Regions from separate parts of the Streptomyces sp. NPDC017943 genome, predicted to be linked through region 1. Evidence: riboswitches for the same ligand, from Rfam matches in the RefSeq annotation. Region 1 holds a riboswitch; the other holds the start of a gene.
The links. A riboswitch is a leader RNA that binds a small molecule or an ion and turns the genes downstream of it on or off. The one in region 1 is predicted to bind glycine.
Positions count from the first base shown of each region.

Region 2: linked by a shared signal. The riboswitch ahead of gcvP (aminomethyl-transferring glycine dehydrogenase) and the one ahead of gcvT (glycine cleavage system aminomethyltransferase GcvT) in region 1 are both predicted to bind glycine.

Region 1 covers NZ_JBIRHH010000001.1:279,643-283,744, reverse strand. The annotation lists gene glyA (serine hydroxymethyltransferase) at 1-364, opposite strand, end outside; gene gcvH (glycine cleavage system protein GcvH) at 379-756, opposite strand; gene gcvT (glycine cleavage system aminomethyltransferase GcvT) at 867-1,988, opposite strand; glycine riboswitch at 2,137-2,236, opposite strand; gene ACH4C6_RS01205 (AAA family ATPase) at 2,459-3,127, shown strand; gene ACH4C6_RS01200 (enhanced serine sensitivity protein SseB) at 3,489-4,102, shown strand, end outside.
Region 2 covers NZ_JBIRHH010000003.1:857,443-861,544, reverse strand. The annotation lists gene ACH4C6_RS13390 (MerR family transcriptional regulator) at 1-512, shown strand, start outside; gene ACH4C6_RS13385 (DNA polymerase IV) at 578-2,038, shown strand; gene ACH4C6_RS13380 (PRC-barrel domain-containing protein) at 2,078-2,455, opposite strand; glycine riboswitch at 2,569-2,664, shown strand; gene gcvP (aminomethyl-transferring glycine dehydrogenase) at 2,841-4,102, shown strand, end outside.

The sequences.
Region 1 (4,102 bases):
CGAGGTTCAGGCCCATGATGGTGTCGCCCGGCTTGAGCAGCGCGAACATGGCGGCCGCGTTGGCCTGGGCGCCGGAGTGCGGCTGCACGTTGGCGTGCTCGGCGCCGAACAGCTCCTTCACGCGGTCGATCGCGATCTGCTCGACCACGTCGACGTGCTCGCAGCCGCCGTAGTAGCGGCGGCCCGGGTAGCCCTCGGCGTACTTGTTGGTCAGGACCGAGCCCTGCGCCTCCATGACCGCGACCGGGGCGAAGTTCTCCGAGGCGATCATCTCGAGCGTGGACTGCTGACGGTGCAGCTCGGCGTCGACCGCGGCGGCCACGGCCGGGTCGAGCTCGTGCAGGGGGGTGTTCAGGACGGACATACGGCTACGACTCCTCAGCCGGCGGAGAACGCGGTGTACTCGTCGGCGGAGAGCAGGTCGCCCGGCTCGTCCGTGACGCGCACCTTGAACAGCCAGCCGCCCTCGAAGGGGGCCGAGTTCACCAGCGAGGGGTCGTTCACGACGTCCTCGTTGACCTCGGTGACCTCACCGGAGACCGGCGAGTACAGGTCGGACACCGACTTGGTCGACTCCAGCTCGCCGCAGGTCTCGCCCGCGGACACCGTGTCACCGACCTCGGGGAGCTGGACGAAGACCACGTCGCCGAGCGCGTTGGCCGCGTGCTCCGTGATGCCGACCGTCGACACGCCGTCCTCGGCGGCCGACAGCCACTCGTGCTCCTTGCTGTAGCGCAGCTGCTGGGGGTTGCTCATGGCCTGAATTCTCCTGTTACGCGCGGGAGTGCTGTGAAAAAGGGGGACGGGAGACTGCTCGTGAACCGGGTGACGGTGGCCGGGCCGCACGGGCGGCCCACGGCCAGTGTCTACTTCTGCCGCTTGTAGAACGGCAGCGCCACGACCTCGTACGGCTCGTGACTGCCCCGGATGTCCACACCCACGCCGGGCGTGCCGGGCGCGGCGTGCGCGGCGTCGACGTAGGCCATGGCGATCGGCTTGCCCAGGGTGGGGGAGGGGGCGCCGGAGGTGACCTCGCCGATCACCTCGCCGCCGGCGACCACGGCGTACCCGGCGCGGGGGACGCGGCGGCCCTCGGCGACCAGGCCGACCAGCACGCGCGGCGGGTTCTGCTCGGCCCGGGCGGCGGCCTCGCGCAGGGCCTCGCGGCCCACGAAGTCGCCCTCCTTCTCGAACTTCACCACGCGGCCGAGACCGGCGTCGAAGGGAGTCAGGGAGGTGGTGAGCTCGTGCCCGTACAGCGGCATGCCCGCCTCCAGGCGGAGCGTGTCGCGGCAGGACAGGCCGCAGGGGACCAGCCCGGCGCCCTCGCCGGCCTCGGTCAGCGCCTGCCACAGCTCGACGGCGTGCTCCGGCTTCACGAACAGCTCGAAGCCGTCCTCGCCGGTGTAGCCGGTGCGGGCGATCAGGGCGGGGACCCCGGCGACGGTGCCCGGCAGACCGGCGTAGTACTTCAGCCCGTCGAGGTCCGCGTCGGTCAGGGACTTCAGGATCCCGGGGGACTCAGGGCCCTGGACGGCGATCAGCGCGTAGGCGTCCCGGTCGTCGCGCACCTCGGCGTCGAAGCCGGCGGCGCGCTCGGTCAGCGCGTCCAGGACGACCTGGGCGTTGGAGGCATTGGCGACGACCATGAACTCGGTCTCGCCCAGCCGGTAGACGATCAGGTCGTCGAGGATGCCGCCGTCGGCCCGGCAGATCATGGTGTAGCGGGCGCGGCCCGGCTTCACACCGCCGATGTTGCCCACCAGGGCGTGGTCGAGGAGGGCGGCGGCCTGCGGGCCGGTGACGGTGATCTCGCCCATGTGGGAGAGGTCGAACAGCCCGGCCCTGGTGCGCACGGCGAGGTGCTCGTCGCGCTCGGAGCCGTAGCGCAGGGGCATGTCCCAGCCGGCGAAGTCGGTCATCGTCGCGCCGAGCGAACGATGCAGGGCATCGAGCGCGGTGTGACGGAGTTCTCCTGTACTGCTCACGGTCGGTCGTCTCCCAAGGCGATGACGGGGGCGAGGTCGTTCCTCCCCATCTGTCATCGGAACCTGAGAGGTTCGCCATGACCGCGCCGGTCCATGGCTTGCACCTTGGGTGGGACCGCCCTGGCAGCGGCCCGCTTTTCAGATGTGCCTCGCCCGCGCGGTAACGGGGCCTGAGAGATTCAAGGGAGGGACTTGCTCCTTCGGCGCCCCAGCGTCAGCGGTGCTGGGAACTCTCCCGCGCGGATTCAAACGGCCGGTATGCAGTTGGCGCGCACATCATTGCACGCATCCTTCCGGCGCGGCAGGGGGACCTTTCTCAGCAAGTGCGCTGTCCCGCGCGCCGGGCCCGGAGAGCTGTGGCAGCCCTGTTGCAGGAACCGGACCGAAATGAGAGGCCTGCGGCATTACCTTCTCTTTACACTCGGCGGGGACGGTACCGGCGTACCTGGCTCCAGGGGAGGACGATCACGGTGAACAGGACCAGGGCGTACGCCGCGACCACGGGCATCGCGTTGCCCGGGCAGCCGGCGGTGCCGGCCCGGGCGGCCCGGGGCACGGTGCCGGCGCCCACCGTCCGTGACCTGCGCGAGCGCGCCGGGCGCGGTCCGCGCACGCTGGTGTTCGGCTCCCGCGACGTCGTCGTGGTCACCGGGCTGCCCGGCAGCGGCAAGTCCACGCTGATGCGGCGCGCCGTCCCGGGCCGGCGCGTCGACTCCCAGGACGCCCGCGACCGCTGGGAGCGCCGCGTACCCCGCTTCCTGCCCTACGGGGTCTACCGCCCGCTGGTCCGCCTCTCCCACTACGCCGGGCTGCGCCGCGCCCTGCGCACCGGCGAAGGACTCGTGGTGCACGACTGCGGCACCCAGGCGTGGGTGCGCCGCTGGCTCGCCCGCGAGGCACGCCGCCGGGGCGGCGCCCTGCACCTGCTCCTCCTCGACGTCACGCCGCAGCAGGCCCTGGCCGGCCAGCGGGACCGGGGCCGCGGCGTCTCCCGCTACGCCTTCCGCCGCCACCGCGCGGCCACGGACCGCCTGCTGCGCGCGGTGGAGAACGGCCGCCTCCCACGAGGCTGCGCCTCGGCCACCCTGACCGACCGCGCCACAGCAGCAACCCTCCACCGCATCACCTTCACCCCCTGACCCCAGCCCCCTCCCGCCCCTCAGCGAGCCAGACCACCGCGCGCACGGCACCCGCCTGTCAGGGGCGCGGGGGACTGCGCGAGCAACCCCCGACAACCCGCACCCACCCACCGACCCCGGCCCTCCAGGGGCGCGGGGAACGGCGCGAACAACCCCCGACAACCCGCACCCACCCACCGGCCCTGCCGGCACCCACGGACAACTGGCCTCGGCCCCCCCAGCGCAGCTACCCCCGCACCCCTGCCCCCCCGGGCACACACCCACCCCCAACCGCCCCACCCCCGGAGGGCCCCGCACGGAGATCCCCCAAACCGTTAGCCTGCTGACGGCACTGGCAGTGGCTCGAGGCAGGCGGTAGGACATGGACGTTCCGGCGGAGTTCCCGGCCGGCTTCCCGGCGCACACGCAGACCCATCCGACCGGAGGATGGCCCGGCAACGAGCTGGAGGAGGTCCTCTCGGCCTCCCTGGGCGCCGGACCCGCGGCCGGCGGCCGGATCGTCGAGGTGCTGGGGCGGAGCTTCGTCTGGGTCCCGCTGCCCAACGGCGGCGGCCCGCACAGCGGCCCCCTCGACCTGCCGGCCGTCGAGATCGACGGCCAGGCGTACGTGCCCGTGTTCAGCTCGGAGGAGCAGTTCCGCCTCGCCGCCGGCGCGCACATGTCATACACGATCGCCCCCGCCGTGGAGTTCGCCCGCGGACTGCCCCCGCACGCCGGCCTCGTGATCAACCCCGGCGGCGTGGTCGGCATACCCCTGCCGCCCCCCGCCGTCGCCGAGCTGTGCCGGGCCGGGCGCACCCCGCTCGACGGGCCCGCGGGCGGCGGCCGCGTCCGCCTCTTCGAACCCGACTGGCAGGACGACCCGGTGGACTTCCTCGCCGCCGCCTCGGCCGAGTTCGGGGCTACCGGTGTCGTCGTCACCGCCCGCCGCTGCCTCGCCGCGATCGAGACCGCCGACCCCGTGATGTTCGTGGG
Region 2 (4,102 bases), on a different contig from region 1:
GGACGACGTCCATGGCGTCCGAGCAGATCGGTTACCGCGGCCCCACGGCCTGCGCGGCGGCCGGCATCACCTACCGGCAACTGGACTACTGGGCCCGCACGGGGCTCGTGGAGCCGAGTGTGCGCCCCGCGTACGGGTCGGGGACGCAGCGGCTGTACAGCTTCCGGGACGTGGTCGTCCTGAAGATCGTCAAGCGGTTCCTCGACACCGGGGTCTCGCTGCAGAACATCCGCACGGCGGTGCAGCACCTCAGGGAGCGCGGGTTCAGCGACCTGGAGCGGATGACGCTGATGAGCGACGGCGCCACGGTCTACGAGTGCACCTCCCCCGACGAGGTCCACGCGCTGCTGCAAGGGGGCCAGGGGGTCTTCGGGATCGCCGTGGGCGTCGTGTGGCGGGACGTGGAGAGCGCCCTGTCCCAGCTGCACGGGGAGCGCGTCGACACCGGGGAGACGCTCATCGGCTCCAACCCGGCGGACGAGCTGGCCCGGCGGCGCAACCGCGCGGTCTGAGCGGTCCCGGGCCCCCGGGGCGCCTGGGCAGGGCAATGTCAGTGCGGTAGGGCAGCATCGGAGATGTGAGAACCGCGCCCACGATCCTGCATCTCGACATGGATGCCTTCTTCGCCTCGGTGGAGCAGGCCTCCAAACCGAGTCTGCGCGGGAAGGCCGTGGTCGTGGGCGGGCTGGGACCCCGGGGCGTCGTGGCGACCGCCTCGTACGAGGCCCGGGTCTTCGGGGTGCATTCGGCGATGCCCATGGGGCAGGCCCGGCGGCTGGCGCCCCACGCCGCCTATCTCGTGCCGCGCTTCATGCTCTACCGCTCCATCAGCGAGCGGGTCATGGAGCTGCTGCGGGCCCTGTCGCCGCTCGTGGAGCCCCTGAGTCTGGACGAGGCGTTCGTCGATCTGGAGGCCGGGGGAAGGGCCTGGGACGAGCGCTCCGCGCGGCTGGTCGGGGCGCAGCTGCGGGCCGACATCCGCGCCGCCACGGGCCTCACCGGGTCGGTGGGGCTGGCCGCCTCCAAGATGCTCGCGAAGATCGCCTCCGAGCAGGCCAAGCCGGACGGCCTGGTGGTGATCGAGCCGGGGACCGAGCGGGCGATGCTCGGCCCGATGTCCGTGCGGATCCTGCCGGGGGTGGGCCCGGCGACGGGCGACCACCTGCGGCGGGCCGGCATCACCACGGTCGGGGAGATCGTCGAGGCGGGTGAGGACGAACTGGTCCGGCTGCTGGGGAAGGCCCATGGGCACGGCCTGTACGCCATGGCCCTCGCCCGGGACGACCGGCCCGTGGTCGCCGAGCGGGAGGCCAAGTCGGTGTCCGTGGAGGACACCTACGACGTGGACATCCACGATCGGACCCGGGTGGGCCTGGAGGTGCAGCGGCTCGCCGACCGGTGCGTGCGCAGACTGCGGGGAGCCGGGCTGTCGGGACGGACCATCGTGCTGAAGGTGCGGCGCTACGACTTCTCGACCCTCACCCGCTCCGAGACGCTGCGCGGCCCCACGGACGACCCGGCGGTGGTCAGGGAGGCGGCGGCCCGGCTGCTGGACTCCGTCGACACCACGGGCGGAGTGCGGCTGCTCGGAGTGGGCGTCACCGGTCTCGCCGACTACACGCAGGAGGACCTGTTCGCGCAGGCGGCCGGGGAGCGGGCGGAGACGGACGGACCGGCCGAGGAGCGTGCCGCCGTACCGGTCGAGGAGCAGCCGCCGTCGCCCGCCGAGCGGCGCTGGCCCGCCGGGCACGACGTGCGTCACGCCGAGTTCGGGCACGGGTGGGTGCAGGGCAGCGGCCTGGGGCGGGTCACCGTCCGGTTCGAGACGCCCGCCTCGGGGCCGGGGCGGGTGCGCACCTTCCGTGTCGACGACCCCCTGCTGGAGCCGGCGGATCCGCTGCCGCTGGTGTTATGCGGACTTGAGGGTGGCGGGGCCGCGCCGGTGCGGGACGGCGAGGAGTGCGGTGGAGCGGCCGCGGGGGAGGGCTGTGCGGCTGCCGGGCCGGAGGACCGGCCGTCCGGGGCCGTGCGGGCGTAGGGCGGCGGGCCCGGGGGCGCTGCCCGGGCCGGGCGCTGCTCAGGCCTTCGTCTCGTCCGTGCCCGCCAGCCTGCCGAAGTCGCGGTCCGGGAGCGGGGGCGGGGCGGCGATGTCCAGACCGTAGTGGTGGTAAAGCTGGAGTTCCTGCTCCGGGGAGAGGTGGCGGCCCACGCCGAAGTCGGGGGCGTCCTTGATGAGGGCGCGTTCGAAGGGCACGTGCAGCGCGCCCTCGATCAGCTCGCTGGGCTCGAGCGGGACGAACGCGTCCCTGCTGAACAGACCGGTGCGTATCGCCGCCCACTCCGGCTCGCCCGTGGCGTCGTCGAGGTACACCTCGTCGATGGTGCCGATCCTGGTGCCGTTGCGGTCGAACGCCTTGCGGCCGATCAGACTGCGCGGATCGATGTCGGTACGCACGGGCCCTCCACATGGTCGCAAGTCACCTGTAGACCTAACAAAACGGTACAAGCGGGGATGCGGCCACTCGAAGGCTCGTGCGTTGACCTCGCTGGTACGCTGACAGCGGCTGCTGACCCCGTGCGGGAGAGTCCTCCAGACACCATCGGAGGCGCCGAAGGAGCAAATCCTCCCCGGAATCTCTCAGGCACACGTACCGCACGGACGAGGTCACTCTGGAAAGCAGGGCGGGTGTCGACGGCTTCCGCTCTCACCGACGGTGAAAGCCGGACGCCTTCGGGCGATCCGGTGAAGCTCTCAGGTTGAGATGACAGAGGGGGAGGCCGTCCGGGTACCCGCGCCGTGGTGCCCCTCGCAGGTCGCGTCAGACCAGGAGGCCTCCGCAATGACCGCCCACCGCATTCCGCTCTCCGAGCTCGAAGAGGCAGTTCCCTTCGAGCAGCGTCACATCGGGCCCGACCACGAGGCCTGTGCCAAGATGCTGGCCCACGTCGGCTACGGCTCACTGGACGAGCTGACGGCCGCCGCGGTCCCGGCCGTGATCAAGAGCGCCGAGGCGCTGGACCTGCCGGGCGCCCGCAGCGAGGCCGAGGTGATCGCCGAGCTGCGTTCCCTCGCCGACCGCAACCAGGTCCTCGGTTCGATGATCGGCCTGGGCTACTACGGCACCCACACGCCGCCCGTCGTGCTGCGCAACGTCATGGAGAACCCGTCCTGGTACACGGCCTACACGCCGTACCAGCCGGAGATCTCGCAGGGCCGGCTCGAGGCGCTGCTGAACTTCCAGACCATGGTCGCCGACCTGACCGGACTGCCGACCTCGGGCGCCTCGCTGCTCGACGAGGGCACCGCGGCCGCCGAGGCCATGGCCCTGTCGCGGCGCCTGGGCAAGAACAAGAAGGGCCTGTTCCTGGTCGACGCGGACGCGCTGCCGCAGACCATCGCGGTCATCGAGACCCGGGCCGAACCGGCCGGGGTCGAGGTCGTCGTGGCCGACCTCGGTGACGGCATCCCCGCCGAGATCGCCGAACGCGAGATCAACGGCGTACTGATCCAGTACCCGGGTGCCTCCGGAGCCGTGCGGGACATCAAGCCCGTCATCGACCAGGCGCACGAGCTCGGGGCCCTCGTCACCGTCGCCGCCGACCTGCTCGCGCTGACGCTGCTGAAGTCCCCGGGCGAGCTCGGTGCGGACATCGCGGTCGGCACGACGCAGCGCTTCGGCGTCCCCATGGGCTTCGGCGGTCCGCACGCCGGCTACATGGCCGTCCAGGACAAGATGGCGCGCAGCCTGCCCGGGCGGCTCGTCGGCGTGTCCGTCGACGTCGACGGGAACCGGGCCTACCGGCTGGCGCTGCAGACCCGTGAGCAGCACATCCGCCGGGAGAAGGCCACCAGCAACATCTGCACCGCGCAGGTGCTGCTCGCCGTCATGGCCGGCATGTACGCCGTCTACCACGGCCCCGACGGCCTCAAGGGCATCGCGCAGCGCACCCACCGCTACGCCACCGTCCTCGCCGCCGGGCTCGCGGACGGCGGCGTCGAGGTCGTGCACGGCTCCTACTTCGACACCGTGACCGCGCGGGTCGCCGGCCGGGCCGCCGACGTCGTGGCCGCCGCCCGGGACAACGGGGTCAACCTGCGCCT